2 regions of the Traorella sp. mt218 genome follow, and region 2 is predicted to be linked to the other one. Evidence: a T-box and tRNA genes for the amino acid it is inferred to sense, from the RefSeq annotation. Region 2 holds a T-box; the other holds one or more tRNA genes.
The links. The T-box of region 2 lies ahead of tyrS (tyrosine--tRNA ligase). A T-box ahead of a tRNA ligase gene usually reads a tRNA of that ligase, here a tRNA-Tyr.
Positions count from the first base shown of each region.

Region 1 (15,937 bases), on a different contig from region 2:
AATACATTCCATAAACCAGACAAACGATCCCTCCGGCAATCATGATCATCTCGTTCATATCAATTCCTTCCATGAGCGCAATGGCACCGATCAAAGAGAATATGATTCCCAGAATAAGATAGCGCATATGCTCATTCATCAATATTTTCCTTTCTGAAAAAACGAATGATGACTTTAAACAGATCACCGTCAATCTCGATCTTAAATTCACCGTTTTGAATTTCCGTAAAGCTTTGGGCAATAGCCAATCCAAGACCGCTGCCGCTTTCATGCCTTGATTTATCACCACGTACAAAGCGTTCAACGATCTCTTCCGGTGTGAAATTCATCTCCGCTTCGCTCATATTTTTCAATTCAATTCTTACCGCATCATTTTCATCCCTTACATCGATATAGACACGGCTCTCCGGCATGGCATATTTACCGATATTCGTAAATGGATTTTCAAAGATGCGGCATGTCTTGCCTCCATCCAGATACAGCATGATCTCATTTTTATCATAATGACTGATGACCTTCAAATTTTTCGACTGCAGCATCTCCTCGCTTTCCGCACATATCTGCTCGATCAAAGCAACGATATTCAAATCAACGCAATCCAGCTGAACATTGCCGCTGTTGACCTTGCTGACCTCAAAGAGATCTTCGATCAATGTCGTCAGACGGCTGGAATAATAAGCCAGATTTTTTAGATATTCCTGACGTGTTTCATCGCTGATGGATTCATCCTGAAGCAATACGATATAGTTTTTGATGCAGGTCAGAGGAGTTTTCAGATCATGGGATACATCGCTGATCAGCTCGGTCTTCATATTGGAAGATTTGATCTCATCCTCGACTGCTTTTTCAAAGCCGCTCTTGATATGGGCAAATTCCTCATTCAATGCATTAAAGACACCAACATCCTCGCTCATTTCCTGATCAAAATTTCCTTTGCTTAATTCTTCGGCAGCCTTTAACAGCTTCTGATAATCCTTTTGTATCTTCTTGACCTTATTCAAAAGCCAGAAAAATAATCCCAAGACATAAAGGATCGCAAACACATAACCAAAAGGTCCCCAGACAAGCAATAAGATAATGACAAGCTGGATCAGCATAAACTGCATCAATGGCCGATTTACAGGCTGACTGAGGTCTACTTCCGCAAGCTGATTCATTTTCCTTTTGATCCATTTACAGAATGCCCCGATAAACGTATCTTCTCTTACATACCGTCCAAAACCATGGGCAAACATATATTTGATATAATATAACCCCAATGAGATCATAAAAAGAGTGATGAACCATATCAAACCATTGACAAAAGGTACGATATATTGAGGATATGCGATCTGATAGATGTTTAAAAGACGTCCAAAAGAATCATTCAGAGAATAATAGCTGATAAAAAGACAGGCGGTGCATCCGATGCTGATCAGAATGCAAAGAACGGAAAACATGATTTCACCCTTCTGTTTGATGATGCTTCTGAAAACAGGTGCCTGCTCAACGATGGATATCGGATAGATCAGGAAAAATAAGATCAATACCGCTGAGAAAAGAAGCAGTGATATGACCGCAAAACCGTTATTATTTTCCCAATTATCCAGCATATAGGTAACATAGCCGAAAGATGTCAAACTTGAGGGTACGATCATCCTGATCTCAATATTTTTTGGCATATTGATCGATACCCCTTCTAAAGAAGGAAATTCATTGCCCATGAAATAAGCGGTATTCTGATAATCATCATAATAAGGTATGATCAGATCAAACAGATTGAAATCACTCGCTTCTTCAATATGAAGATCTCCTTCATTGATGATCTTTCCATCTCCATCAAATCGTAAAAGATCATAAAAATAATAATCATTGATATCATCGCCTTCATGAATGCGCTCATAATGATTGGAAAGCTGTGTTTTGGTCATTGTCTGTGTGACCTGATAGACAAAATCCGCATCATCATCAAATTTATACCGGATATCATTGATGATCTGATCCATCATTTCCCCGATCTGTTTTTTGTCTTCATCGCTGAAGCTTTCATCAAAGGAAAGCAATTGATAGCTTTCATCGACCTCTTGTACGATCGAAAGCACAAACAGCTTCATTTCTCTTTCCAGCACCGGATGAACCTGTATATTTTCTTTTACGCTTGTATGGGCCTTGCCTGACAAAAAGACAAAGCTTGAGCTCATAACAAGCAATAAAAGGGTAAATACGATCATAAAGATATTTTTCTTTTTTCTCATAATCTTCCTACTTTCTTTCTATCTTATAGCCAATGCCCCAAACGACCTTTAAGTATTCGGGATGCTTTGGATTCACTTCGATCTTTTCTCTAAGCTTTCGTACATGGACCATGATCGTTTCCGTATTGACCGCCTCTTCCTTCCACACCGCTTCATAAATTTCCTCTGCCGAATAGACGCGTCCCGGATATTCCATCAGAAGCTGGAGGATCGCAAATTCCTTCGCTGTCAGACGAATCGTCCTTCCATTGACGCTGACTTCCTTTGTAAACGTATCTAATTCCAATCCGCCAACGATCAGCTTATGGCTGTTTTCTTCAACATTGCCGCCTTTCAGCTTTAAGATCTGGTCATAACGGCGAATATTGGAATTCACTCGGGCAATCAGCTCCATAGGCTCAAAGGGCTTGGTCACATAATCATCAGCCCCTAAATTTAAACCGGTGATCTTATCGATATCTTCGCTTTTTGCACTTAAAAAGATAACGGGAACATCATCTGTTTCTCTAAGCCTCATGACCATCGTCAATCCATCCATCTTCGGCATCATCACATCTGCGATAACCAGATGGATCTTATGCTCCTTCATCTTCTCCAATCCTTCCATGCCATCAACGGTCTCTATGACCTCATAGCCCTGATTCTTCAGGAAAACAGCCACCGTTTCCCGGATCCCCTTTTCATCTTCTACTACAAGTATCGTATGTTTCATATCTCACTCCCCCTCGCCTTTTCCATTTTATACGATTTTATCATTTTTTTGAATGACTCTTTTATAATAAATGGCTCCGCCGATCACTAGAAGCAGCGTAATGAGTGCGATCATGGTCGTCATGACAAGATCCCCGCTCTTAAAAGAAGCTGACAAAAAGGTCGATGTGATGATGCTGGGGATACGTCCGATCGTCGTCAATGCCAGCCATTTCACCAAACGGATATTTCCTAGACTGACAAGATAGGTCATGACATCCTTGGGCGATCCGGGTATCAGAAATAAGACAAAGATCCAGAACATGCTTTTTTTAGATGCGATCAGCGCTTCTGCTTCTTTTACTTTGTCGGAAGCAAACATGACATCAATGATCTTATGACGGAAGATGCGCACCAGGCCATACACAAGCAGGGTCCCGAGAAATGAGCCGATCAGACAGATCAGCGTACCATTCCATGCACCAAATAAATAACCGCTGGCCAGCTCCAGGGGTTCTCCCGGAAGAAAGGCAAGAAAGATCTGGGCAGCGATCAGTCCGATCATGGATAAGACCTTAAGTCCTATTGGCATAGCTTCAACAGTTTCAAGAATCTTATTCATATCAAAATTCAATAAACTTACCACTGTAATTATAGCTAAGACAATGACACATGATACAAGGATCATTTTATTTTTCGTTGACATTTTCATATCTGATTCTCCTAACACGATCATTCTAAGCAATACTTATAAAAAGAAAACAGAGGAAATTCTTAAATTTTTCTAAAAAAAATAGAAGCAGTGCTTCTATTCGTATTTCTTAAAAGCTTCAGATAACTTATTAAGATCCGTACCCTGTTTGGTTACCATCAGATACTCCCCATTGATAAGCGCATCATAGCTTTCATCCGTTCCATTCTGATTGATCGTTACCTTACCGCTGTTTTTGATTTCTTTCATCCAGCTGGATATTTTTTCATCCTGCATGTTCATCCGATACAAATAGACCGGATTTCCCTGATATTCAAAGGCTTTTCCTTCATGGGCATTGATATCGACGACTTCCATATCCTTGGCATTATCATATTCCAGACCCTGTTGATCAAAATAAGAAAACATATCCTTCATTTCACTTGTTTTGACAGGCTGATTTGCCGACGGATCTTCCTGTGTTACTTCATTCTGGCCAAACCAGCTGCATCCGCTTAGCAGCATTGATAAACATAATATATATATAAGTTTCATAAAATTCCTCCCATAGCTACTATGGGAGGAATTTGTTTATTTATTCATCAAACCTTCATTATTTTCAATTTCTTCGATCATCTTTACACGCTGGGCATGACGTCCTTCTTCAAATTCAGCTTCCAGCCAGCTGTCAACGATCATCTTCGCCAGCTCAATACCCACGACACGTGCCCCAAATGAAAGAATATTGGAATTATTATGCATTTTTGATAATTTGGCACTATACGGCTCCGAGCAGGTCGCACAACGAATGCCCTTCACCTTATTGGCGGCAATACCGATGCCGATCCCTGTACCGCAGATAAGGATGCCGCAATCTACTTCTTTATCGACGACTGCATGTGCCACCGCCACTGCTGCTTTGGGATATGGATAACTTTCTGTGCTGTCTGTACCATAATTGATGATCTCATATCCTTTCGCCTGCAAATATGCCGAGATTTCTTTTTTCATCTCTACTGCCGAATGATCATTTCCGATTCCTATTTTCATATTTTCTCCATTTCTATGATCTTACATCATCTTAAGTAAATTAGAAAGCTTTGGTACTAATTGCTGCTTACGGGAGATGATCTCACTGTCATAACCGCTCATTTCATCAATTTCCGTTTCAATGAGATCCTTCATGATATTTTTAAGTGGACCGCTGTAAACGAACATGCTTCCTTCAGCCATGATATTTGAGAACATCATGATCACCAGATCATAATTTTTCTCACTCTGTTCCTTTTCGATATATTCCTTAAACGAAGGAAGGATCGATTGGATATCTTCCATATGTTCAAAATTAGTCTGCCCGATTGCTATCTTATATTTACCGATTTCATAAGTTTTCAGGTCACGGTTCAAGATATTTTCAGGAGTGCTCTTTTTCAGTGAGATCGAAGCACTTAATACACCTAAGGCAAATTCATTGAGATCAACCTGTGCCAGATCGGCAAGCCATCGTGCCATTCGTTTATCAAATTCTGTCGTTGTCTTCGATTTAAAATACATCGTATCACTGATGATGGCACCCAGCATCAGTCCCGCAAACTCTTTTTCAGGCGTAATCCCGTTTTCCTGATATATCTGTGCGATGATGCTTGAGGTACAGCCGCAGCGCATATTGCGATAATAGATCGGATATGTCGTCTGGATATCTCCGATATGATGATGATCGATGATTTCTTCTATGATCGCTTCATCAATATTATTGATGGTCTGATTCTTAGCGCTGTGATCGACCAGAATGAACCTGCGCCGTTCATAATTGCTTAAATGATAACGAGAGATCGCTCCTACGATATTTCCAAACTGATTGATGACCGGATAAGAACGATAACGGGTATGTGAAAGCCGCTGGGAAACATCATTGACATATTCGGTATCCAGACAGGTAACCACATTGCGTGTCATCACATATTCCACCGGTATTGACTCTGTGATCACCTTGGCCACCTTCATCGTATCCAGATCGGTCTGAATGATTGCACAGCCTTTTTTCAAGGCCAGCAGACGGTTTTCCTCCGATACCTGCTCCTTGCAGGTAATGATCAGACATTTGACGCCACATTCGATCAGCTGACGCTGTTTTTCATCTCCATCGCTTAAGATAACGATGCTGTCTTTGAATTCTTCTGAATAATGTGATCCGTTGATCAGCGTGACGATATATATGCTTCCATCACTTTCATAATGGTCCGGTTCGATGATGATCTTACCCTGGATCGTATCGGCAATCTGTTTGACAGAGGCCTTTGACATCAGGGAGTTGAGCTGTTCATCGCTCATTCCCCTCGTACTGGAAAGATTGGAAGTCGATATGATGCCTTGCAGCTTAGAATGTTCATCTACGACGAATAAGGATTTGTTTTTTACCGTATAGAGCTTTTGCCATGCCTTGGCCATCGTCATATTCATCGGGATCAAGGTCGGCTCATCCATGGCGATATCCCTTAACTGGCTTCTGGCATCTTTTAAAAGAAAAGGTCCTTCTACATTGAAACGTTTGAGGATATATTTTGATTCGTCATTTAATGCTCCTAAACGTACAGCGATGGCGCTTTCTCCTAAAAGCTGCTTTAGATTTGCATATGCCAATGCACTGCATATGGAATCTGAATCAGGATTTTTATGTCCTGTTACAAAAATTGTTTTATTCACTTTTTACCACCTGCTTTTATGATAAACGAAATATACTTTTTTTTCAACCAAATTCATTGAACATGAGCATTTTCTGCTTCAGGATTACATAAGATTTCAAACTCATATGAAATATGATAAAATAAGAAAAAAAGGAGGTTTTTATGCATATAAGAAAAGCTGAAGAAAAAGATGTCAAGCGAATCAATGCCCTTTTGATACAGGTGAATCAGATCCATCATGAAGGAAGAAAGGATCTGTTTAAGGCAGGCGGCAGAAAATACAGCGATGAGGATCTGAAAAAGATGCTTCATGATGAAAAACGACCTGTCTTTGTAGCTGTGGATGATAACGATGAGGTCATGGGATATGCCTTCTGCATCTTCCAACAATATGTCGCTCACCCGATCATGACCGATATCAAAACGCTTTATATCGATGATTTATGTGTTGATGAAAAATACCGGGGACAGCACATCGGTACAGCTCTTTATCATTATGTCGTTGATTTTGCGAAAAAGAAGAAGTGTTACAATGTGACCCTGAATGTCTGGTGTCTCAATGAAAAAGCCATGAAATTTTATGAATCATTAGGACTCAAGCCACAAAAGATCGGTATGGAAATGATCTTAAAATAAAAAGCCGGATCATTTCATCCAGCTTTCATCATTGGGATTATCTCTGAATCGGATCAGATTTTCGATCTGATCTTTTTTTATGTAGCCTTCTTCAGCCGCAACCTCTAAAAGGGTATCATAGTCACTTGCGGATATATTTTGAACATGGTGCTCTTCAAGCCGCTGGGCCGCTTTTTTCATGCCATAGGTAAAGATGCTGGCAATGCCCAAAACCTCTGCTTTTGCTTCCCGCAAAGCTTCTACGACTTCGATGCAGCTTCCTGCCGTAGATATCAGATCTTCAATAACGACGACCTTCGTATGCGGTTCACATTTTCCTTCGATACGATTATTCCGGCCATGATCCTTGGCACTGGCACGCACATAGCCCATAGGTTTGTTGAGAATGGTCGCAACGATGGCTGCATGAGCAATTCCCGCCGTACTTGTTCCCATGACTGCTTCACATTCAGGATAATGCGTTTCAATGATCTTCGCAAGGGCATGCTCGACATCATTGCGTACCCTGACATCCGATAAGGTCAAACGATTGTCACAATAGATCGGACTTTTGATACCGCTGGCCCATACAAAAGGCTCTTGGGGACGTAAAAAGACAGCCTGAATAGATAATAAATCTTTCGCAATCAATCTTTTCATGCTTCATCCCCGCTTTCAAACTCCCGGCTTGCCTTGCGATAAGCAGCGAGTGGATCACTGCTTCCGGTAATCGAACGGCCGACAACGATATAATGTGACCCCAATTGATGTGCCTTGGCAGGTGTTGTCACACGCTTCTGATCACCCTTAGAATCACTGGCAAAACGAATGCCCGGTGTTACCGTCACAAAATCTTTGCCGCACCTTGTACTTACTGCCGCAACCTCCAAGGGTGAACAGATAACCCCGTCACAGCCGGCAAGTTTTGCGTTATATGCATAATGCTGTACCGTTTCCTCCATGCCATGATCGATCCACAGCTCTTCATGCATCCTCTCTTCACTGGTGCTGGTCAGCTGCGTCACAGCCAGCAATATTGCCTTTGAATGCATCTTTACCAAGGCATCTTTGGCTGCTTTCATCATTTCGATCGTACCGCCTGCATGAACATTGATCATATCGACATCCAGCTTAGCCAGATTCATCATTGCTTTATATACGGTATTGGGAATATCATGAAGCTTTAGATCCAAAAAGATCTTATGGCCTCTTTTTTTGATCTCACGAACGATTGCAGGCCCTTCCGCATAAAACAGCTCCATGCCAATTTTAACGAACGGCTTTTCTTCCGTGAACCGCTCCAAAAATTCTAATGTTTCCTGCTGACTTGAAAAATCACAGGCAATTATGACCTCTCTTTTCATTGTGTACCTCCCTTTTTAAATCATTTCAGCTTATTCTTTGCTTTCCGCATAATAAGCGTCTTCATCCAATAATTTTTCACTCTTGGCAACCACCATCGAGCATGCGGTATCACCTACGACATTTAAGGCCGTACACAGCATCTCGATCGGACGATTGATTGCCAAAATCAGCGTATAAGCCATCAACGCCATATCATTGCCATATCCCATGCCGGAAAGGATCGTAAAGAGAATGACAGCCCCTGCTCCCGGTGCGGCCGGTGTTCCGATCGAAGCCACCAGTGCCAAAATACCTACCACCAACAAGGCTTGAAAAGTAATCTCATAACCGCCGCAGCTGGCAATAAAGATCGTTGCAATCATCTGCATGATCGCTGTTCCATCCATATTGATCGTCATTCCCAAAGGAAGCACGAATGAAGCAATTTCTTCATGAACGCCCAGCTCCTTCGTTGCCGTTTTCAAATTCAAAGGCAATGTCGCTGCACTTGAAGAGGTAGAAAAGCCAAACAGGGCTACCTTGCTGACCTTCTTGACAAACTGCCTCGGATTGACGCCGGCTGCGATCCACACGAACAGCGCATAACCGAAGATCAGCACGGCCAGCAGCAAGACAACGGTCAAGATCACATAGGCTAAGGCCGGCTTCAAATAATTGATGCCATAGACCGCAAAGGTTCTCGTAATCAGCACGAAGATTGCCAGAGGACCAAATTTATGAATGATGAAGCCTAAGATGATCGTAATGATATCACTGATTTCTTCACAAAGCTTTTGGAAGGTTTCCATCTTTTTCTTACTTGAATTCATCGCCAGTCCGATGCCGATCGCCATGACCAGTACAGCCAGCACGCCACTGTTATTTGAAAAAGCCGAAGTAACATTATTTGGCATTGCTTCTAATAAGATATTCAGAGGATTGCTTCCTGTTGTACTGGTGGATGTTTCAAGTCCTGCCAGGGATGTATTGCTGAAAAAGCCCATCTGATACGTCACATAGCCGGCAATCGCGGCAAGAATCAATGCCACTGTTGTTGTAAACAGGAAGCATATAAGCGTTTTTGAAGAAATACGGCCCAATTTTTTAGTATCGGTGATCTGAATCATCGCCAAGACGATGCTCGTAAATACCATCGGAATGATGACCACCTGCAAGCCGCGAATAAACAGCTGTCCGAGAATATAAAATATTCCCAAGGCACTTTCATTGCCCTGTGCGGTAATATCAGCAAATAATAATGAATTGATCTGATTCCACAGTTCTGCATTGCCATTAGCATTCAGATTTTCACGCAATGCGATCATGGCAACTCCGCAAATAAGCCCGAATAATAAAGCAAGCATCATTTTTGCGGCCAATTTTGTTGTAGACTTTTTTGACATAACTCTCTCTCCTTATAAAAAAACCTCATAAGTCGAGACTTATGAGGAAATCATATAAACAGAAATAGCCTGGATACAGCTAAAAAAATGTTGTCTGTCATCCTTCATAGTCTCTCGTACTATATTAAAGGTTGTCCGTATCTATTATAGGAAAAAAGAAAGAAATGTCAATTATGAATTTTGTCATTTTTTAGTAAAAAATATATAAAATCAAATTAAATAATATAAATAAACCACCTTTTTATATTTTGTTATGAAAGAAAGAATGCTACAATAGAAACATAAAAAAGGAGTATATGATGAAACTAAATACAAAACAAACATTTTTTATCGGACTTGCCTTTATGTCTATCTGTGCCTTCTGGCAGCTCTATGATCAAATCATTCCCTTGATGCTGGATCATACCTTTCATCTGAATGCGACGCTGATCGGTATCATCATGTCATTTGATAATATCCTGGCTTTGTTCATGCTGCCATTTTTCGGAAGTCTTTCAGACAAGATCGATACCCGTTTAGGAAAAAGAATGCCCTTTATTCTGACAGGCTCCTTCACTGCCGCAGTCTTTTTGATCCTGATACCGATTGCCGCCAATATGAAATCAATCGCTCTTTTCATCATCGCCCTGGCCTTGACCTTGATTGCCATGCAGTCCTATCGATCACCCTCAGTTGCGCTCATGCCCGACTTAACACCCAAGCCTTTGCTTTCAAAAGCCAATGCCATCATCAATTTAATGGGAGCCATTGGCGGAATGCTGGCACTGATCCTGATCAGCCTCTTCGTACCCGAAGGTGTTGAAAATTATCTTCCTTTATTTATTTCTCTTGCTGCTATCATGCTGGTAAGCGCAGCATTGCTGTTCATCACTGTCAAAGAAAAGAAGCAAACGATTGAAAGCAGCAGGGATGAACCGCTCATACAGTCACATAAGCAGTTGCCTAAAGATGTAAAGCGTTCCTTATCCTTTCTTTTATTTTCCATTGCCTTTTGGTTCATGGGCTATAATGCAGTTACCACCGCCTTTTCCCGCTATGCTGCTGCCATATGGGATAAAGGAGCCGGCTCAAGTGCTACCCTGATGCTGATCGCCACGGCTGCCGCAACGATTGCCTACCTTCCTATCGGACAGTTATCCGCAAGATTCGGCCGCAAAAAAATGATTCAGTTCGGTATCATCTTATTAAGCTTCAGCTTTCTTGTCGGCGGCTGGTTCACAAGTCTGTCACCGCTCGCTTATCTTATCTTTGCCTGCGTCGGTATCGCCTGGGCCAGCATCAATGTCAACAGCTACCCGATGGTCGTGGCAATGGCAAGTGAAGGCGATACAGGAAAATATACCGGCATCTATTATACCTTCTCCATGTCTGCACAGATCATCACCCCGATCCTTTCCGGCCTCTTTATCGATCTGACAGGCTATGGCTCCTTATTTCCTTATGCCTTTATCTGTACCTTATTGGCCTTTATCACATTTACACAGGTAGCACATGGCGATGAAAAATGTGCCGGTGCAAAAGGAATCGAAGCGTTTGAGGAGATGGATGCATGATCTGGTTAGTGATTTTTTTATTCTTATTGCTGTTTTTCTATCTTTTTCTGATATTTCCCCGTTTTTCAAAGAAAAAGGAACTCTTAAGGTATCAATCAGTTGATTATGCCCATCGTGGACTACATAATGAAAAATATCCCGAAAACAGTCTGAAGGCCTTTGAAAATGCGATAAAGCACAATTATGGCATTGAATTGGATGTACAGCTTACCAAGGATGATGTCGTTGTCATATGTCACGATTTTAATTTAAAAAGAGTCTGCGGCATTGATAAGGAAATCGATACCTGTACTTATGAAGAGCTGTGTCAATATCGCCTTTTCAATACTGAATATACGATTCCTACGCTCAAATCTGTCTTAGAGCTGATCGATCATCAGGTTCCCATCATCGTTGAAATCAAACAAAAAAGCATTGATTGTAAGACCTGTGAGCTGACAGCACGATTACTGGATGCATATCATGACAACTATGTAGTTGAATCCTTTAATCCTCTGGCCATGCACTGGTATATGAAACATCGCTCACATGTCATACGAGGACAATTAAGCAGTGATTTTTCTAAAAACAAAGAGGTTCATCCTCTCATGGGCTTTCTATTTAAGCACTTATGTGCAAATTTTCTCTCCCGGCCGGATTTTATTGCTTATGATATCAAAGATGCCCATGAATTGAGCTTTCAGCTGTTGAAAAGGTTTATTTGCAGCGTTGGGTGGACATGTAAAAGTGAAGATGAATTTAAGAAAGTAAGAAATGATTATGATATCATCATCTTCGAAAACTTTCTGCCTAAATAAATTCAGGTTTTTTCACCCCGGGATTCAAAATCTTAAAGATATCTCTGACTAAAAAGATGATCTGATGGGATCATCTTTTTTCAATCTTAGTCATTATGATTCCTATTTGTGATCAACAACGAAATCATATAGGCAAATAAGAATAAATTAATTACAAATAAAGTATGAAAAAGGGCAATTTCTTGTTTTTCCGCAAGCGAAATCAAGCTTGAATTCATCGTTAATGACACCCAATACGTAAAATAGCCTAAAAATAATGTCACAACGATAATAATCATGCTTCCTGCTAATTTGTATAATCCGTCAGGATGTGATCGCATTTCCATATAAATACATAAGATCATATACACCATTGCGATGATCCCAAGACTTCCTATTCGAAAATCAAGATTGCTTATGCCGACAGCCCCACAGGCCATTACAAAGACTGACCAGAAAATAATGATGCACCATAACCAAAATTTTAATGATTTCATAAATTTCTCCTCTTTATTTTATATGTTTTTATTTTCATAAACACTTTATCTCTGATCAAAGCATTGTTCTTGTATCTTTTGATATTCAAATCTGTTTAGCTCATACCATTGATTATCTGTCTAAATGCCACTGAGGATTCTTTTTTTAATAAAACAATAAAACACCATAGATATCGATTTGATGGTTTCCACTCAGCCTTTGAGTGAATAATTATGATAAGAAAATGTCAGTACCGGCTATAAGAAATGAATATGATCAATTTCACTACCTCTTACATAAGACTTTTCCCTTTATTCTTTTCACTTATATAATAACTAAAAATGTAATGAATATATACTCTTTAAATGCAATGAGGTCTATGATAAAATTGAATCAGTGAGTGATATTTGTAAATAATTCCGGATATCACAAACTACGTTCTCTTTCCAGAAATATTATATATTAAAACCAAACGAGCAAATCGTTAAATAGTAATTTGTTGAGGAGGTAAAAATGAAAAATGAACAAAAAGACAACAAAGAAAAGATAAACTTTATATGTTTTCTAGTTGCGTCAATAAGTTTTTATATCGTATCTGTCATGAATTTTATTGATAAGAATACTAATACTGCAGTAGTGTTTTTATGTTTAGGATCATCATTCTTATGCTTATCATCTACTCATCGAAATAAAGATAAAAAACAATAAAGAATCATAAAATTACAACTTATATGAATGTTAAAATCAAGTGCGAAGATTTTATTTCAGATAGCGGTATGAAATACGGTGGAAATGTTGGAATTAAAGGATATAATAATACAAAAAAGAAGAGTATTCTCTAAACTTTAAATTATTTAAAATTTGTTTAATACTTTGAGATTATATTTTTGTTTATGCTCTTTAATATAAAATAGCTTACCGGATAAACTTTGTATTTTTGTTTGTAAGAATAATAGGATATGTAATTATAGTATTTTATAGGTGCTATAATTTGATTTAATTTTATACTTATAATCTTTAATAACTTTAAGTATTTCCGGATTCGGTTTTAAATTCTGAATAGTCTTAAATTCAAGCATAAAAAATGTCCTCCTTCCTGAAAAGAGGACATTGCTTTTATATAAAATAAAAACTTACGAGCTTTTTACAGTCCGTAAGTTGTGTTCAAATGGAGCGGGTGATGGGAATCGAACCCACGTAGTCAGCTTGGAAGGCTGAAGTTCTACCATTGAACTACACCCGCAAAAGATGGTGACTCGTTGGAGATTCGAACTCCAGACCCTTTGATTAAAAGTCAAATGCTCTACCAACTGAGCTAACGAGTCAAGAATGTTTTTTATTTGGCTGGGGCAACTGGATTCGAACCAGTGAAATGCTAGAGTCAAAGTCTAGTGCCTTACCGCTTGGCTATGCCCCAACAAAAAAATGGTGGGGGGAGGCAGATTCGAACTGCCGAACCGTTAAGGAACTGAGTTACAGTCAGCCGCGTTTAGCCACTTCGCTATCCCCCCAGTTCAATAAAACTGGTGCCGACTAGAGGACTTGAACCCCCAACCTACTGATTACAAGTCAGTTGCTCTACCAGTTGAGCTAAGTCGGCAGAAAAATGGTGGAGGTTAACGGGCTCGAACCGCTGACCCTCTGCTTGTAAGGCAGACGCTCTCCCAACTGAGCTAAACCTCCATGTATATTTAACCTAGTTGCCTAGGTGCTTTAATATAATACCATTGAGAATATGTGATGTCAACAAAAAAATCTATTTTTTTCAAAATTTGTGAATATTGGTAAAAGTCTTTATTTTATGAACACGGAAATAGGTTTTCTTTTACTTATCCTTGTCTATAAAGATGATATCTTTTGTGTTATAATCTTTCTCGAGGAGTGATCTTATGGATATTTTTAATACAAAGATTTTAAATCAGCGCCAACGATGGAATCGGGCATTACTGTTTGCCATTGGCGGAACGATTCTCAGTATCATCGTTTGTGTCCTTATCCAGCGTATGATTCATCTGCGCTCGTCCCTGTTTTATCTGGCCGCCGCTTACTTTTTGAGCTGGCTGATTTTGGAAACAGGACATGGGGTTCAAATAAAGTTCTCTGTTCTTGCGGTCGTATGTACGATCATCGTGATTTTATTGTCGGATATGTTTGTTATATATGGAACCCTTACTTTTTCATTTCCGCTTGAAGCTCTTATTACCGTTATCAGAAGCTATGCTGATGTTTCGATCAATTCATTGTTGTCACTGATCATTAAGGTAGGAGCCGTCACCTTAGCTTATGGAAAGTCGAGAGTCATTTAAATGTATTATCGGGATACTTATGCGAAAATTGATTGTGATGCCATTGCTCACAATCTTTCTTTGCTGAAAAAAAAGACCTCTCATGCTCTCATAGCCGTTTTAAAAGCCAATGCCTATGGGCATAATGATTACTGGGCAGCAAAAACGGCCATAGAATCGGGATGCTGCATGGTGGCTGTCAGCTCCTTGGATGAAGCCTTAGCTTTGCGAAGGCAGGGTTTCTATGATCAGATACTCATCTTAGGACACATCCGTCCAAAGGATATTTCAATAGCGATCGAGCACCGTGTTAGCGTATCGGTGATCTCAAGTGAATGGCTGAAGGAAGTAGTTGCTCTTCATCCCAATCTCAAACATCTTATCTTTCATATCAAGGTCGATACCGGTATGAATCGTATTGGATTAAGGAATATCGGTGAAGTCGTTGAAGCTGTTGATTTGATTCAAAGACACCATGGTATCGCAGAAGGTATTTTTACACATTATGCCTGTGCCGACAGTGATTCGAAAGAAATGTGTGAGCGGCAGTTTGATAAGTTCAAACAGATCGTAACATCATGTAACTATCCTTTTAAATGGATCCATGCTGAAAACAGTGCAGCCATCTTAACGTATGAAGATACATTGACCAATGCAGCCCGCTGCGGACTTGTCATGTATGGCATCTCTCCTGTTGCGACTGATCTGGATTTAAAGCCTGCTCTTTCTCTGATTTCACATCTGACATGTGTCAAGAAAATCAAAAAAGGTGAACATGTCGGTTATGGAGCTACTTATCAGGCAGATGAGGACTGTTTCATCGGCACCTTGCCGATTGGTTATGCCGATGGCTTTTTAAGAGCGAATCAAGGCCGTTTTCTTTATTGTGAAAATGAATGGGTCGAAGTAGTGGGCAGAGTCTGTATGGATCAGTGCATGGTCAGGCTTCCTCACTTTTTTCCGGCAGGTACACCTGTTGAAATTATTTCTTCTCATTGTCCGATTTGCGAAATGGCTGAAGATCTGCATACGATACCTTATGAGATCCTTTGTATTTTGAGCGATCGCATTCCACGAAAAATCTATTATCACCAGCAAGAGGTGGCTGTCATAAACAACCGGCTTCATGAGTTTTGATTCATGAAGCCTTTTTATTATCCCTTTAATTGTTTTAACGCTTTTCTT
Region 1 covers NZ_JBVAYM010000007.1:77,425-93,361, forward strand. The annotation lists gene ACZYT3_RS05215 (hypothetical protein) at 1-139, opposite strand, end outside; gene ACZYT3_RS05220 (sensor histidine kinase) at 132-2,234, opposite strand; gene ACZYT3_RS05225 (response regulator transcription factor) at 2,242-2,946, opposite strand; gene ACZYT3_RS05230 (TVP38/TMEM64 family protein) at 2,974-3,636, opposite strand; gene ACZYT3_RS05235 (hypothetical protein) at 3,733-4,170, opposite strand; gene rpiB (ribose 5-phosphate isomerase B) at 4,207-4,665, opposite strand; gene ACZYT3_RS05245 (putative manganese-dependent inorganic diphosphatase) at 4,687-6,318, opposite strand; gene ACZYT3_RS05250 (N-acetyltransferase family protein) at 6,462-6,935, shown strand; gene pyrE (orotate phosphoribosyltransferase) at 6,945-7,574, opposite strand; gene pyrF (orotidine-5'-phosphate decarboxylase) at 7,571-8,278, opposite strand; gene ACZYT3_RS05265 (dicarboxylate/amino acid:cation symporter) at 8,309-9,661, opposite strand; gene ACZYT3_RS05270 (MFS transporter) at 9,961-11,214, shown strand; gene ACZYT3_RS05275 (glycerophosphodiester phosphodiesterase family protein) at 11,211-12,011, shown strand; gene ACZYT3_RS05280 (hypothetical protein) at 12,098-12,487, opposite strand; gene ACZYT3_RS05285 (hypothetical protein) at 12,981-13,175, shown strand; tRNA gene ACZYT3_RS05290 (tRNA-Gly) at 13,637-13,710, opposite strand; tRNA gene ACZYT3_RS05295 (tRNA-Lys) at 13,717-13,792, opposite strand; tRNA gene ACZYT3_RS05300 (tRNA-Gln) at 13,809-13,884, opposite strand; tRNA gene ACZYT3_RS05305 (tRNA-Tyr) at 13,894-13,978, opposite strand; tRNA gene ACZYT3_RS05310 (tRNA-Thr) at 13,992-14,067, opposite strand; tRNA gene ACZYT3_RS05315 (tRNA-Val) at 14,075-14,150, opposite strand; gene ACZYT3_RS05320 (hypothetical protein) at 14,357-14,773, shown strand; gene alr (alanine racemase) at 14,774-15,889, shown strand; gene ACZYT3_RS05330 (copper homeostasis protein CutC) at 15,907-15,937, opposite strand, start outside.
Region 1: it has a tRNA-Tyr gene. The T-box ahead of tyrS (tyrosine--tRNA ligase) is inferred to sense a tRNA for this amino acid. The anticodon was not compared.

Region 2 (15,937 bases):
ATTATCATAGATCATTTGACCGGCCAAGGCACATCCACCGCAAAATAAGAATCCGTATAAATAAGTCATGCTAGCTCCTTTCAATGCAAATGGCATGGGCAACGCTTGGGATTGAAAGCTTTTGCTGAGTCAAAAAAACATTATGCAAAGAACCGGTCGCTACCAATAAGATTCTCTTCATCTTCTTGCTTCTTAGATCTTTGAATAGCTTTCCTAGTAAAACAGCCATGGAACATCCGCATCCGCTGCCGCCGCAAAAGACATCCTGATGATTGATATCATAGATCATGATGCCACAGTCATTCAGCTTATTTTCTAACTGAAATCGGGCTTTTTCGATCATTTCGGACAGCATTGCATAACCAATCTTTCCCAGATCCCCGCTAACGATCAGATCATAATCATCAAAGGTGCGCCCCAGATCTTCAAAATGAGTCATGATCGTCTGATAAGCTGCCGGTGCCATGGCCTTTCCCATATCATTGACATCGCTAAACTGCCAGTCGACGACACTGCCGATCGTAAAAGAGGTAACCTTAAGGTCAGAAAATTCATTACTTAACAAAACTGCACCGCTGGCAGTAACCGTCGATGTCGAACATTCTTTTTTCTGTACACCGTATTCATTCGGGTATCGAAACTGACGTTCCGCAGCCTGTGTATGAGAGCTTGTAAAAGCAAGGACATGCTTCATATGCAGATGTTCTACTGCCATCGCCGCATGACCGATCGTCAATGCCGAATTGGAACAGGCACCATAGAGTCCTACAAAGGGAGCTTTCAATTCACTTGCTAAATAATGGGTGCAAAGCTGGTTGATCAAATCTCCGGCATAGATCAGATCCACCGTTTCAGCCTTTCCTTTTTTCAGACATTTATCTACACATAGACGATTCATTTCTATTTCTGCTTGTTCAAAGGAAGGCTGATTCAAATAGGGATCACAGGTATAATCATCAAAATAAGAACCTAAGGGTCCTTCTTTTTCTAATTTTCCGACAATGACATTTTCACTTTTCACATAGACATTCTTAAATTGCAGCGTCGTCATAACATTCTTACCCAATAGGTGATCAAAGAAAAGATGATCGCACTGACAATTCCATAAGTAATGACCGAGCCTGCCAGCTTGAACATATTGCTTCCGATACCATAAATCAATCCTTCCCGTTTACATTCCAGCGCTGAGCTGGAGAGTGCGTTTGAAAATCCTGTAATAGGAATGAAAAGTCCTGCTCCGGCATATTTCGCAAGCTTGTCATAAATTCCCATGCCGGTAAGTATCGCGGCGATGAATATAAAGAATAAGATCGTTAAGATACCGGCATTTTCTTTAGAAAAATATATCATCAGCCAGTCGTTCAAAAGCTGACCGGATACTGCCAGCATCCCTGCACTGATAAAGGCTATCAATGCTTTTCTTGCCTTGTGGTCATTCACCTGATGGCGTGAACTGATTTCATGCAATTCTTTTTGATTCATAAAAAATCCTCCTTTTCATTAGTATGAACAGGAGGATTTGATTAAATCATTTTATCTTTCAGTTTTTGCAGAATACCTTTCTCAGCTCTGGAAATCTGTACCTGTGTACAGTTAAGACGTTTGGCCACCTCACTCTGGCGGAATCCCAAGGTGTAACGGAAATAAAGGATGAGCTTTTCTTTTTTGCTAAGAAAGCTGATTTCATGATTTAAGCCTAATATAAGGACCTCATCTTTTACCACATCCGCAAGCTGATCATTAAGGGTGATCGTCTTTCCATCACTTTCAGTGATCTGTTCATCAATGCTGGAAATATGCTGATGGGCATCAAAGGCAATATAGACCTCTTCAATGCTGCATGCACAGGCAGCGGCGATCTGCTCATAAGTAGGCTCACTGTTCAGCTCATGTATCAGCCTTTCCCTTTGCGCAAGCATACGGATATAATTCTCCTTGATCGAACGCGAAATGCGGATCGAACCATCGTCACGGAAAGAACGCTTGATCTCTCCTAAGATGATCGGAATCGCATAGGTAGAAAACTGGACATCCTTGGAAAGATCAAAGTGATTGAGTGCCTTCATCAGACCAACGATACCGATCTGGAAAAGATCCTCACGATTTCCTTTATATAAGAATCTCTGAATACATGAATAAACCAATCCCTGATTTTTTAATACGAAGTATTCCTTCGCTTCTTCATCATTTTCTTGAATGATGCGTATCAGCTCAAGATTACTTAGATTTTTGTAGCTGTTTCTGGACGACAACGCTCGTACCCTCTTTCAGACGTGAAATCACATCAAAGCTATCTGAGAAGGTTTGCATGATCGTCATCCCCATCCCGCTTCTTTCAAGCTCAGCCTTACTTGTATATAGAGGCTCCATCGCCTGCCTGATATCTTCAATGCCATTTCCCGAATCACTGATGATCATTGTCACACAGCCATTATCATCATAGCCGATTTCCAGCTTCACAAGCTTATTGGGATTTGAATCATATCCATGAAGGATGGCATTGGTCACCGCTTCGGAAACGATCGTCTTGATCTCCATCATCTCCTCGATCGTTGGATTGAGGGGAGAAAGAAAAGCACAGGCCGTGATCCTCGCAAATGATTCATTTTCCATACGGCTTTTAAATTTTAATGTTACTTTATTCATAAGCAAGCCTCTTCCTTGATCAGATGAAAAAGTCCCGACATGGCAAATATCACCCGATGATGCTGATTCAAGCCTCTTAATACTAACTCACACTGATTCGATGCACACTGCTTGTAGCGTGCAAGCACAAAACCGATACCTGTACTATCCACAAAGCTGACATCAGTAAAGTCCAGAATGACCTTTGCCGGATGCACTGAATCGATCAAACGAATACATTCTTCTTTGATCAGCGAAATCTGATAATCATCTACATCTTCATTTAAATAAAAAGTCAACACATCTTTTTTCTTTTCAACGCGCATAACTCATTCCTTTCGGATTCATTTTATCACGTTATGAAACAAATGTGGTGACTTGCGACAAACTAAGTCAAAACTCGCCAAAAAGACATCTGAAAATAATCCAAAAACTGCATCTTGGAAACGCTCTGTGCCACACCGATATCAACGATACTTTCACTTTGATTATCATAGATGATCCTTACTTCACCGATCTTCTCTTGAGCATCTAACGGCAGATCAAAGCGTGTCTGTGTAAATATCTGTGAAGTCACATCTACCTTTTCATCCTTATTCAAAACAACACCTACATCATTCAAATAAATCAGATCAACCTCATGCGGCAGCCCGACCTCAAAGGTATGACGCTGATATACCTCATTCTTCTTGAAAATAGGCTGATAGATAACCTTAGAAAAACCAACGTTGATCATTTCCATCACTTCCGCATTTCTCGTTTTAGAATCCGGTTCCTTCATCACCACACCGATCAAACGTAAATCATCCTTTTTGGCCGTAACTGTAATACAGCTTAATGCTTCCTGGGTAAAACCGGTTTTCAAGCCATCGACACCTTCTACATGTTTGACAAGCTTATTGGTATTGACCAGCCAGAACGGATTGGCACTATCCTCACGAATATAGGCATCATAGGTAGAAGTAATGGAAAGAAGCTCCTCCTTTCCCACTTCGATCAGCTTTTTGGCGATCAATGCCATATCCTTGGCACATGAATAATGATTTTCATCATGCAATCCCGTCGTATTTTCAAAATGTGTATTGACTAAATTCAATTCACTGCCTTTTTCATTCATCCTGGCAACAAATTCAGATACGCTGCCACTGATCCTTTCCGCAAGTGCCACCATCGCATCATTTGCACTTGAAATACAAACTGCTTTTAAAAGATCCCTGACGCTCATCTGTTCATTAGGCTGCAAGAAAACCTGGCTGCCTCCCATGCTGGCAGCATTTGTTGATATGCTCAAGATCTCCTCTGACTTTAAAGAACCATTATTGAGGGCTTCATAAACAAGGATCAAGCTCATCATCTTTGTCATGCTGGCAGGAAAAAGCTTTTCTTCACCATTCTTATCGTAAAGCACCTTTCCTGTTGTCGCCTCAATAAGATAAGCACTTTGGGCATGAGCCGCCAGCTCTTCTTCACCATGAACATTTTGTGTAAAACAAAAAAAGCATAAAAATAAGAGAACTACTTTTTTCATAAACCACCTCATCCTATTTTATGAGGCAATGAGAAAAGTTAGACATCGATCGAAGAACTCTTTCTTATCAGAAAAAGAAAGATGACACGCAAGACCCCCAAGCTTAATACACTGAAAAGAGTCAGGATATCTGCATATCGTGCACTTACCTGTTTAAATATTTTATGTGACAGAAAACAATCTAAGACAAAGCCGCATAGCAGTAATAAAAGAAATACTACGAACAAAACTGCATGAAAGCTTTGAAAATGATAAAAATAGAAACCTAGCAATATGATCAAACAATTATTCAATGCCAGTATCCCACCAAGCCTGTTTGAATGGGCTGCTTTTCCCAAAAGATATTTATTATAAAAGGGGATCCATGCCTGCCAATATCCGCTGTCATGGGCATTTTTATAAATCTGCATCAACGCAACGCTTTCAAATACATAGGTAAATAACAGATAAGCCATGAGAATAAGAAAGATTGCGACAAAAAAATAAAAAATTGCCGATAAGATGCTAATTAGAATAAGAACGCTTATACCACCCATAAGATCACCTCAATATGTAAATATTATAACATATGATAAAAAGAAAAGCATTCTCATAAAGAAAATGCTTTTTCATGTTATTCAATGACCTTATAGATCAATGGTGCCTTTTCAACCTTTTCATTGCTCATTTCAAAGCAATCATAGAAATGATCGATCCACTCATCGCTCAATGGCTGATCTGTATGGATGGTCGCTAAAAAATCACCAATCTCAACATGATCACCATCTTTTTTATGAAGAACGATTCCCACAGCATGATTGATCGTATCTTCCTTTACCGCTCTTCCGGCACCGATCTGCATTGCCAATGTTCCCAGCTCCAATGCCTTCAAGCGTTTCACATAACCCTCTTTTTTAGATGCCAGTTCAATTTGCATCTTTGCCTTAGGAAGCAGCTCCGGATGGAGGACCTGCTCAGGATTTCCGCCCTGTGCCTTGACCATTTCAACAAGCTTGCCAAGAGCAGCACCGTTATCAATATTTTTCTGAAGCATGGCTCTTGCTTCCTGTTCATTTTCAGCCAGTTTTCCCTGCATCAGCATGATTGCACCGGCATTCATGCATAATTCTTTAAAATCTTCAGGACCTTCATTTTTTAAAGTGGCAATGGCTTCTTCAACCTCTAAGGCATTGCCGATCGCATTGCCTAACGGCTGGTCCATGCTGGAGATCATGGCACGGGTATCCTTATTTAATTTTTTGCCGATTGCTATCATGGTGCGTGCCAGCTTTTCCGCATCCTCAGGAGTCTTCATAAAAGCTCCATCTCCGAATTTCACATCTAAAAGGATCGTATCAGATCCACTGGCAAGCTTTTTGGACATGATGCTTGAGGCAATCAGCGGAATGGAATCTACGGTTGCAGTCACATCACGTAAGCTATATAATTTCTTATCTGCAGGTACCAGCTGTTTGGTCTGACCGATGATGGCCAGACCGATTTCATTGACCTGTTTTTTAAACTGTTCTTCATCCAAAGCAACCTGAAAGCCATCAATTGATTCAACCTTATCTAAAGTTCCGCCGGTATGACCAAGCCCTCTTCCGCTCATCTTTGCAACCTTCAGGCCACAGGCAGCGACCATCGGTGCCAATGACAGGGATGTCTTATCACCTACACCACCTGTTGAATGCTTATCTGCTTTGATGCCGGCAATATCACTCAGATCAATGATCTCACCGCTATGCATCATCTCATCACAAAGCCATGCGATCTCATCATCATTCATTCCCTGAAAATAGATGGCCATGCATAAAGCGCTGACCTGATAATCCGGAATGCTCCCATCTACATATCCTTTGATCCAGAAGGAAATCTCTTCTTGTGTTAAGGCAAGTCCATCTCTTTTTTTCTCAATTATATCTACAAAACGCATATTATGCTTCCTTTCTTTGCAGTGTTACGACACTGAATCGTTCATATTTCTGAATGCTGACCGTTTCAAAATCATCCTCATCATAATCAGGAAAATACGTATCTCCTTCATATGCCTGATCGATGACGCTGATCACCATTTTATCTACATAAGGCAAGGCTTCTTTATAAACCTGTGCCCCACCGATGACAACTAATTCTTTGTCATTATTTTTATATTTGTCAATGACTTCTTTTATATCATGAATGACCTTTACGGCATCATCATGATATTCATAGTTTCCCCTTGTCAGCACGTAATGAAAGCGATGCGGCAAAGGCTTCTTGAAGCCTTCAAAGGTCTTACGGCCCACAAGCAGATCCTTGTTCATCGTATAATCACGAAAATGCTTCAGATCCTCTTTGATGTTCCATGGCATCCAGCCATCCTTGCCAATCAGATGATTGACATCATAAGCAACGATAAGGGAAATCATACGCTGACCTTTCCTTTGATTGCCGGCCATGGATCATAATCAACGATTTTAAAATCATCATATGTAAAATCATAGATGCTTGTCACATTCGGATTCATGACCAGCTTCGGAAGCTTTCTTGGTTCTCTTGAAAGCTGGGTTTCGATCTGTTCAAAATGATTGCTGTAAATGTGGACATCTCCAAAGGTATGAATGAACTCCTTTGCTTCATAACCACAGACCTGAGCTATCATATGTGTAAAAAGGGCATAAGAGGCAATATTGAACGGTACGCCTAAAAATACATCGGCACTTCGCTGATAGAGCTGACAGGATAAATATTTTTTATCTGAGGAAACATAGAATTGCATAAAGGCATGGCAAGGAGGAAGAGCCATATCTTTGATCTGGGCAGGATTCCACGCACTGATGATATGTCTTCTGGAAAAAGGATCATTTTTCAAATCATGGATCAGATTTTCCAGCTGGTCCACCCCAAAGAAATCACGCCACTGATGTCCGTAAACCGGACCCAGATCACCATACTTCTTCGCAAAATCATCATCATTTTTGATCTTTTCGATAAATTCTTCCATGCTCTCATTCTGATAAGCATCAGATTGCTTATATTTTTCATAAGGCCATTCATTCCAGATACGTACATGATCCTTAACGAGAGGCTGGATATTCGTAGAACCGCTGATAAACCATAAAAGCTCTAATGCAATTCCCTTGAAAAATACCTTTTTGGTCGTCAGTAAAGGAAATCCTTCCCGAAGATCCATCCGCATCTGATATCCAAAGCAGGATTTCGTACCCGTATGGGTACGATCCATTCTCATCTCACCATTTTCCATGACATGTCTGCATAAATCCAGATATTGTTTCATAATTGTCCTCCCAATTCTTTAATTTCATCCTCACTTAAGCTGCGCCATTCTCCTGCCTTTAGGCGAGCATCCAGCTTCAGCGGACCAAACGCCACTCTTTTTAAATAAACGACCTCATTTCCGACATGATGAAGCATACGCTTGACCTGATGATACTTTCCTTCCTGAATTGTCAGATAGATCTCCTTTGAACTGATCCGCTCGGCCCTGCCCGGCTGATAGATTTCATCTTTGAGCTCGATGACCTGTTCAAGCTTTGAAAGCATCTCTTCTGTCACCTCATTTGCACACTGCACGTAATACTTCTTGTCAACATGATATCTTAAAGAAAGCAGACGATGGGCCAGTGCTCCATCATTGCTGATTAAAAGCAGCCCTTCCGTATCCTTATCCAGTCTGCCAATCGGAAATACATCATCTCTTAAAGGAATATCAAAACAATCTAAAACTGTTTTATCCTTACGGTCTGTTGTCGCACTGACAACTCCCTGCGGCTTATTCAACATATAATAAACATATTTTTGATAAATGATCCTTTGATCATCAAATAAAATGATATCATCTGCTTCATTGATCTTCAGATCCTCTTTTTTTACGACACAGCCATTGACCTTGATCCTTGACTGTCGTATCAGCGCTTTAACTTCCTTGCGCGTTCCCAGATTTGCATGGGCAAGATATTTATCCAATCTCATCTTCTTTTCAGCTTTCTGATGATCATCTTAAAATTGATATGGAAAAGCTGCTGCGGAAGCTGGAAAACAGCCGTCAAAGCTACATAGACGATCAGGACGATCACTCCTTCCAATACAAACAGCGGTATCATCTCAATTCTGCCAAAGCGGGTAATATCTCCAAAGATCGCATGAAGCCCCATATATACAAGACTTGTCAGCAAAAGACAGAAGCACATCACCAAGATCTTTCTTAACGTATAATTCCAATTGATCTTATATTGACGATTGAGATAATAAACATCCATCACGATGATCGTGATATAAGAAAGCAGATTGGACATCGTTGCCCCGGTCATTCCAAAGATCTGGACACAGAAAAATAATGAAATAAACTTCACGACAGCTCCAACAGCTAAAGAAATCAAAGGTTCCTTACGCAATCGGCAGGCAATCAACAGTGATGTAAATAATGGTGCGATCGTTCCGAAGATTGCATCTATCACACGATAGCGCATCAGATAATCCTCGTAATCAAGCTGCTGGATCGTTGCCACGACCTGACCCAGACCATCACTCATGGAAAGTGTAGGATTACCGAATAACAGATACATGACTTCTTTTGAAAAGAAAAACAAACAGAAGGACAACGGCAAAACGATATAAAGCACTGACTCTAACGTATCCTTCACATGCTTGCAGACCTGCTTGAAATTTTTACTTTCCAAAGCAGTAGTAATATAAGGAATCAGCGAGGCACTGAAACCGACAGCGAGGATCTGCGGTATCGCAATGATCTTTTTCGTATGCATCGCTATGACCGTACCATAAATATAATTACTTAAATCAGCATTCATTCCGGTGGATTCCAGGGCTCTTGAGAAGAACATCAGATCGATCATATCCGAAGAATAGGCAACGATCGAAGAAACAAAGTAAGGGATCGCGATGATGATCAGCTCTCTCAGCAACAGCTTAGGATTATTGTTGGCAATTCTCTCTTGGGTTGCCGCCAATTCCCTCATTTCCTTTGTTTCCTGCTTATCATACTTATAAATATGCAGTAAAGCACAAATCGCTGAAACAGTTGCCGAGAAGACCGCAAAATATACGGCCCATATCTGATCTTTATCAAAGATATAGACAGCGATGGCCCCTGCACCTAACAGGAAAAATACTCTGACCAGCTGTTCAAAAACCTGTGAAAAAGCATAAAGCTCCATCCTCTTCAAGCCTTGATAAAAGCCGCGATAACCGCTCAGCACCGGTACAAAAAACAAAGCAAAAGAAATGATGATCAATACGTTCTTCGTAATTTCAATATCTTCCGCACTGCTTCCTTTGGCAAGTATCAATTCCGCAAGCTGGGTGCTGGTCAGCAGGACAAAGCACATTCCGGCAAACCCCAACGCCATCATCAGCCCCAAAGAAAGTTTTTTGATCAGCAAAGCTGTCTTATAGTCTTTTACGTTATAATATTTAGCTACCATCGTCGCAATGGCAAACGGAATACCGGCTACCGATATATTCAAAAGATAAGAATAGATGTTATAAGCATAACCATAAAATCGAATATTCTGATCTCCGGCAATCATATTAAACGGTATGACATAGACCAATCCCAACACCTTGGAAAGCAATACCCCGGCACTGGAAATCAGTCCTCCAAATATGATCGATTGCTTACGATTTTCATTCATTGCCATCCACTACCTCTTCACCTACAAAATCATCATAATTTGCATTAATGATAAAATATATATAATTGTCTGTCTGATTCCTATCTCGATAAACAACAAGACAATTCAGCACGAACGCCTTCTCGCTGCTCGTACCGCTGATACCTATTCCTTCATAATACCCTCTGTCGACATTGACTTGATTCGGGATCATGTTATATACCGTATCTTCAAAGATACCGATACTTGGTGCAACCTGTTTTTCATTGATCTCCGCAATATTTGCCCCGATCATCTGAACATTGCTCATTGCAACTCTTGGATTAAAGATTCTGACCTCATATATGTAGCCATCCTCGCTTTTTTCCATCTGAAAATCCCAGTCAAACGGTATATTCGTGGTAATCTGCTTCGAATTGTCAATCAGCAGCTCCATAAAGTTTTCATATCTTTCATTCTGCTCCTGTTCATTGCTGCCATTCGATTGAAAGCAGCCTCCCAGCAAAAGTGTTAAACACAGCAGTATTCCTGTTTTTTTCATGACAACACCTCGTCAACATTGTATCACAATTAACAGCTAAATGGTACTATAAAAAGATCTCCTGCATTTTTCAGGAGATCCTTTCAAGAATTAACAGCAATTACTCTGTACGCATACGGAATGAAACACATTCAGTTTCATGGGTACAGTTAGGACTTGCACAGCGATCACATCCGACACTGATTTCATGAGCATCACAAATTTTCTGGTTATTAAAGATACATGACATGACCGAACAATTGATCTTAGTTTTATTTTCCATCTTTTTTTCCTCCATGACTTAGTATGCCAGATAAAAAGAGTTTTATTCCTCATAGAGGATCAATGCGCTGAAACAATAGATCTGTTCATCATTGTTTTTGAAACAGGCATTGGAAAACTTAATATCAATGACCTTCTTATCCTTGATAAATTCGTTGATGACCATCGTCAGATCATTCTCATGCTGTTCATCGATACATTTTACTTTCATAAAAGAATGATATCTAAGAATCCATAAATAATTTGTCGTAATTTTGATCAAGAACCACTCTGGCTTCATAACCGATCGCTGTCATTGGCAGACGTAATACATTCTCACATTCATTCTTTTGACTCAGCAAGTATTTGATCACGATCGGGTTAGATTCTAAAAAACATAGATGTGCAAGCTTCTTAAAAAAGATATCCAGCTCACTGACATCTCTTCCCTCTTCAAGACCTTCAAAGAAAGCGTGCATCTGTAAAGCCGCAAAATGAGCAATGACGCTGACGACTCCGCTCATTCCACTTGTGATTCCTTCTAAAAGATAATCATCATTGCCGCTGAGCACAATAAAATCTTGGGTGGCATTTAATATTTCCTTGACCATTTCCAGATCTCTTGAAGCCTGCTTCAACGCAACGATATTTTCAAAATCATTTGCCAGTTTGATAACAGTTGCCGCACTCAATGATACGCCACATCTTGCAGGCACATTATAAAGCATGATCTTCTTTTTAGTTTCAGTCGCAAGCGTTGAAAAGTGTTCATATAACCCAAACTCTGTAGGCTGATTGTAATAAGGGGTCACGACCAGATAGCCTTCAAAATCCAACGCTTCACTTAATTTCAACAGGCGCATGGAATCACAGGTATTGCTGCTGCCGATCCCAAAATAGATCTCGGCACGGTGATCACAAAGTTCAATCACATGTTCCAGCAAGGCAAGCTTTTCATTTTCACTGCATGTCGAGCTTTCACCCGTTGTCCCACATACCACAAATCCTTCTACCTTTTCATCTAAAAGACGTAAGATAATCTTATCAAGGGCCGGATAATCAATGTCGTTTGTAATCGTAAAGGGTGTAATAAGGGCCGTATATAATTTTTTCATTGTTTTTTCTCCATTAATATTGGCTGTATCTGCCTAGATTTATAAGCTAAATCCAAAGCAGCTTTCAGTTGTGTAAAATCACTTGTACAGCTATTCGGTTTCAGCTCACAAGCATCCTGATAAAACGGCAGGATGTAGAAATGCTTCATATTGATCACTTTCATGACATTCACACCACTAATGCCTAAGATATCATTGCTTGCGATCCCTATTAACACGTTTTTCTGATTACGTACCATTGCTTTTGCACATAATGCTACCGGACAATCATAAGCACCATGGACGATTCTGGAAAGCGTATTGGCACTGCATGGTACGATTGCCATCAGATCAAAATCATTGAGCGGTCCGATCTTTTCTGCTTCCACTATATTCGTAATGATCGGATATGTGGTCAATGCCTGACATTTTTTCATTAAATCAGCAGCACTGGAAAAACGTGTATCAAGCATCGCAACGTTTTTAGTAAAGACAAAGCTGAGCTCATATTCATCATAAAGCTTTTTTAGTTCGCATAGAACGCGTTCATGATTGCAGAAGGATCCGCTGATCCCAACCAACAGCTTATTTTTCATATAAGATATCCATAAGCGTTTCCTGCATGACATGGGCAGCACTTTGCGGTGAAAAAATAGCGGGAAGCGGTCCGGCATGAACGATTCTGCAATGTCGCTGGCGAAGCAGCGCTTCATTAAAGGAGGCACTTCTTACCAGATTGATGATCAGATTTTCATCCATCTTGCGTATCATCAGATCATCAATGATATTCGTAATCGAAGTATTGATGATGATCGAAGAAGGTTTGAGTCCGAGATACTCATCAACGCTTACAAAATCACTGCTTTCCTCCAATACGACTCGGCGAACCACCCGTATTTTTACGCCTATCCTTTTCAACAGCTCATAGATTGCCTTGCCGCTATGCCCATAGCCGATCAGATCCACATCAAGATCCAGAAGACCCTGATTTGTGTTATCTAAAAGCAGAAACAAAACACCTTCCGCAGTAAGTTTGGAATTGGCCTGAATAAAGGCCTCATAAGAATTTAAATCAATTTTTCTATAAGGTAATTCTTTGATCTTAGGCGTCATATTTCCACATATGATGACTCCATCTTCTTTGATCATATCAAAAAATTCTATTGGACATTTCATATCAATACCACGAACCACCATGGCTCCGTCATCCTTCCATCCGGACATCGGCAGTAGGATCGCATCAAACTTCATTTTTAAAACAGTAAAATCATCAAGCAGGATACACTCCATCTTATTTTTTAGATACTGATATACCATATTCATGCGTGTATCACTATTTAATATCGCAAGCATAGTCACACCCTTTCAATATAAAGTATGCCCAATGGCATATCTTGCGACAAAAAAAACGCACAGAGTGCGTTTTACTGGGCAATGACGTAATAATTTCTTTTGCCGCGCTTAATAACTGTCTTATTATCAAAAAGAGCGTTTTCTTTAGAAATGATCGCTTGAGGATCCTTGAACTTTTCTCCATTCACCTGAATCGAACCCTGTGAAATCCATTCTCTTGCCTCTCTTTTGCTGCTGGCGATATGAGCTTCCACTAAAACATCACACAAGGTCTGAGCGTCGGTTACATCAGAAGATTCAAAAGTAGAAAGGGCATCCTTGATCTCATCCTCTTTCAGTTCCGTGATATTTCCTCTGAACAATACTTCGGTGATACGCAACGCTTTCTGCAGCTCCTCTTCACCATGAAGGTCACGGACAACTTCCGCTGCAAGAGCCTTCTGGGCTTCACGCTTGTGAGGTTCAGTCTTCATCTTTTCTTCCAAAGCTTCAATTTCTTCTTTAGATAGGAAGGTCAGAGTTTTCAGATAATCGATGACCTTGCTGTCTTCACTATTCACCAAAAACTGATACATTTCATAAGGAGATGTCTTTTCACGATCCAGCCAGATCGCCTTTCCCTCGCTTTTTCCAAATTTAGTACCGTCAGCTTTAGTAACCAGCGGCATCGTAAAGGCATAAGCTTCTTTACCAAGCTTCTTGCGAATCAATTCGATACCGGCTGTCATATTGCCCCACTGATCTTGTCCGGCCACCTGCATGATACAGTTTCTGCTTTCATAAAGGTGCAAAAAGTCAAGAGCCTGAATGATCATATAAGAAAATTCAGTATAAGTGATTCCCTCATCCAATCTTCTTGAAACGATATCTTTATTCAACATATAGTTGATATTAAAATGCTTCCCATAATCTCTTAAAAAATCAATGAAGTTGATATCCTTGCACCAATCAAAATTATTAACGACCTCAAATCCAAAAACCTCAGATGCCTGCTTGGTCAATTTTTCGATATTGTGTGCAACCTCTTCCTTAGATATCATGGCCCTTTCTGCAGTAGGCTTCGGATCTCCGATCAGCCCGGTAGCCCCTCCTACCAAAAGAATCGGATTATGTCCTGCTTTCTTCAATCTTTTCGAAATCAAAAAAGATGAATAATGACCGATATGCAAACTGTCACCGGTAGGATCGGTTCCGATATAAAAAGTAATTTTTTCATTGTTTAAAAGATCTCTGATCTTAGGCGAGCTGCAGTCCTTGATAAGTCCTCGCCATTCTAACTCTTCATACAAATTCATAATTTCCTCCCTAAAAATAAAAAAGCGTCATCCAAGGACGCTTTACGTGGTACCACCTTAGTTCACATCAAATGTGCACTCATATCGTTAACGCCGATATACGTCTTATTCTCATAAGCAGCTCCAAGGTGTATTTCTATAGTCACATTATGATTTTCACCAGCCATCATATCTCTGAAAAGTGATCCTATAGCTCTTTTCTCTTCAACGCTATTTTGTTGTTTTACGAGCAGTATAAATATAACTTAATTCGATTTCTTTGTCAATAACTTCATTTTCATCATGCAGCATCTTTGTCATGACACGCATCGCTACGGCACCCAGATCATAGTCAGGGATCTTGTAGGATGAAATCTGAGGACGTGCCATTGAGTTATACTTACTGTCATAAACACATATAATTTCCATATCATCCGGGACTGAAATACCATTTTCATTGGCTGTATTCAGCACGGCCATAGCCTGTGAATCACGATATGCCAGTACCATCTGATGAGTATGCGTCTTAAAATATTCCTTTAAATACAAATAAGAGGAACGATATTCCTTAGGAATCTCCACATACTGATCAAAAACAAGTCCTCTTTCTTCAAATGCCTTCTTGACACCGCGTAAAAGCTGACGAATATAAGAAGGATTTTTGCGGTCTTCTATGAGCGCAATATTTTCAATCCCCTTATCCAAATACTTCACTGTCGTTTCATAAGCCAAGTTCTCATAATCGATAAAGACAGATCCTATCATTTCATCCGAGATCCTGTTTCCGATCACGACGATAGGGATCTGATAGCTGTTAAGTGTTGCCAGCTCATTCCGATTCAGCTTGTCATTGAAGATGATGACACCATCTGCCCTTGACTTAATAATGTTATCGATCACATCCTCCATCTGTGTGATACCTTCGCTCACCGAATGCAATACGATATTATATTTATAGATCTTAGCTACATCCAAAAGTCCGTTGATCACTTGTCCCGTCATAAAGATGCTTGTTCCCGGAACGACCAGTGCGATGGTCGTTGTCTTCGATAACGCCAGGCCCTGTGCAATCGCATTTGGCTTATATCCAAGCTTATTGATCGCTTCTTCAACCTTAAGACGTGTATCTTCACGCACGACATCACTGCCATTGATCACGCGCGAAACAGTGGCCAAGGAAACATTCGCTTCTTTCGCAACATCATAAATTGTAATTCTCTTCATCTTCATCACCTGCCCATCATTGTTCTTCTTTGTCATCCAAAATATTCTTCAGTCCTTCATAAGCGCTTGTCGCAACATTTAAGATACCCTTTTTCGTTGCTTTGATGCCCTTTTGCACCTTATCATCATGAATTACTTCAACTACTTTATCGCTCACTGTATCGATCGTCTTAGCGACCTTCTCATTTTCCAGAATATTGCCAACGCCGCTTTCTACACCGGCATAGATCTTTTTTGAAAGCTCTACGACCGTTTCTTTACCGCTTGCCAGCTTTTCCTGCAATTGAGGATTGTTTTTGATATCATGGACGACCTGAGAAGTCTTATTTACCAGCTGATTCATTTCATTAATAAACGTATCTTTCATTTCCTGTGCTTTTTCAGAATTTTTATTTTCCGCATACCATGCCTTAAACTTTTCAAAAGCCTTGTTCATTTCTTCAATC
Region 2 covers NZ_JBVAYM010000012.1:32,140-48,076, reverse strand. The annotation lists gene ACZYT3_RS07535 (SpoVA/SpoVAEb family sporulation membrane protein) at 1-69, opposite strand, end outside; gene ACZYT3_RS07530 (stage V sporulation protein AD) at 71-1,051, opposite strand; gene ACZYT3_RS07525 (SpoVA/SpoVAEb family sporulation membrane protein) at 1,048-1,482, opposite strand; gene ACZYT3_RS07520 (sigma-70 family RNA polymerase sigma factor) at 1,524-2,252, opposite strand; gene spoIIAB (anti-sigma F factor) at 2,218-2,646, opposite strand; gene ACZYT3_RS07510 (STAS domain-containing protein) at 2,643-2,951, opposite strand; gene ACZYT3_RS07505 (D-alanyl-D-alanine carboxypeptidase family protein) at 3,014-4,153, opposite strand; gene ACZYT3_RS07500 (hypothetical protein) at 4,192-4,689, opposite strand; gene ACZYT3_RS07495 (pyrimidine-nucleoside phosphorylase) at 4,767-6,068, opposite strand; gene ACZYT3_RS07490 (dihydrofolate reductase) at 6,070-6,543, opposite strand; gene ACZYT3_RS07485 (thymidylate synthase) at 6,540-7,412, opposite strand; gene ACZYT3_RS07480 (pseudouridine synthase) at 7,409-8,107, opposite strand; gene ACZYT3_RS07475 (oligosaccharide flippase family protein) at 8,104-9,792, opposite strand; gene ACZYT3_RS07470 (hypothetical protein) at 9,779-10,306, opposite strand; gene ACZYT3_RS07465 (DUF1540 domain-containing protein) at 10,407-10,568, opposite strand; gene ACZYT3_RS07460 (sporulation protein Cse60) at 10,611-10,778, opposite strand; gene dapA (4-hydroxy-tetrahydrodipicolinate synthase) at 10,792-11,661, opposite strand; gene ACZYT3_RS07450 (dipicolinate synthase subunit B) at 11,658-12,236, opposite strand; gene ACZYT3_RS07445 (hypothetical protein) at 12,226-12,993, opposite strand; gene tyrS (tyrosine--tRNA ligase) at 13,065-14,288, opposite strand; T-box leader at 14,319-14,505, opposite strand; gene ACZYT3_RS07435 (LacI family DNA-binding transcriptional regulator) at 14,499-15,491, opposite strand; gene ACZYT3_RS07430 (hypothetical protein) at 15,508-15,937, opposite strand, start outside.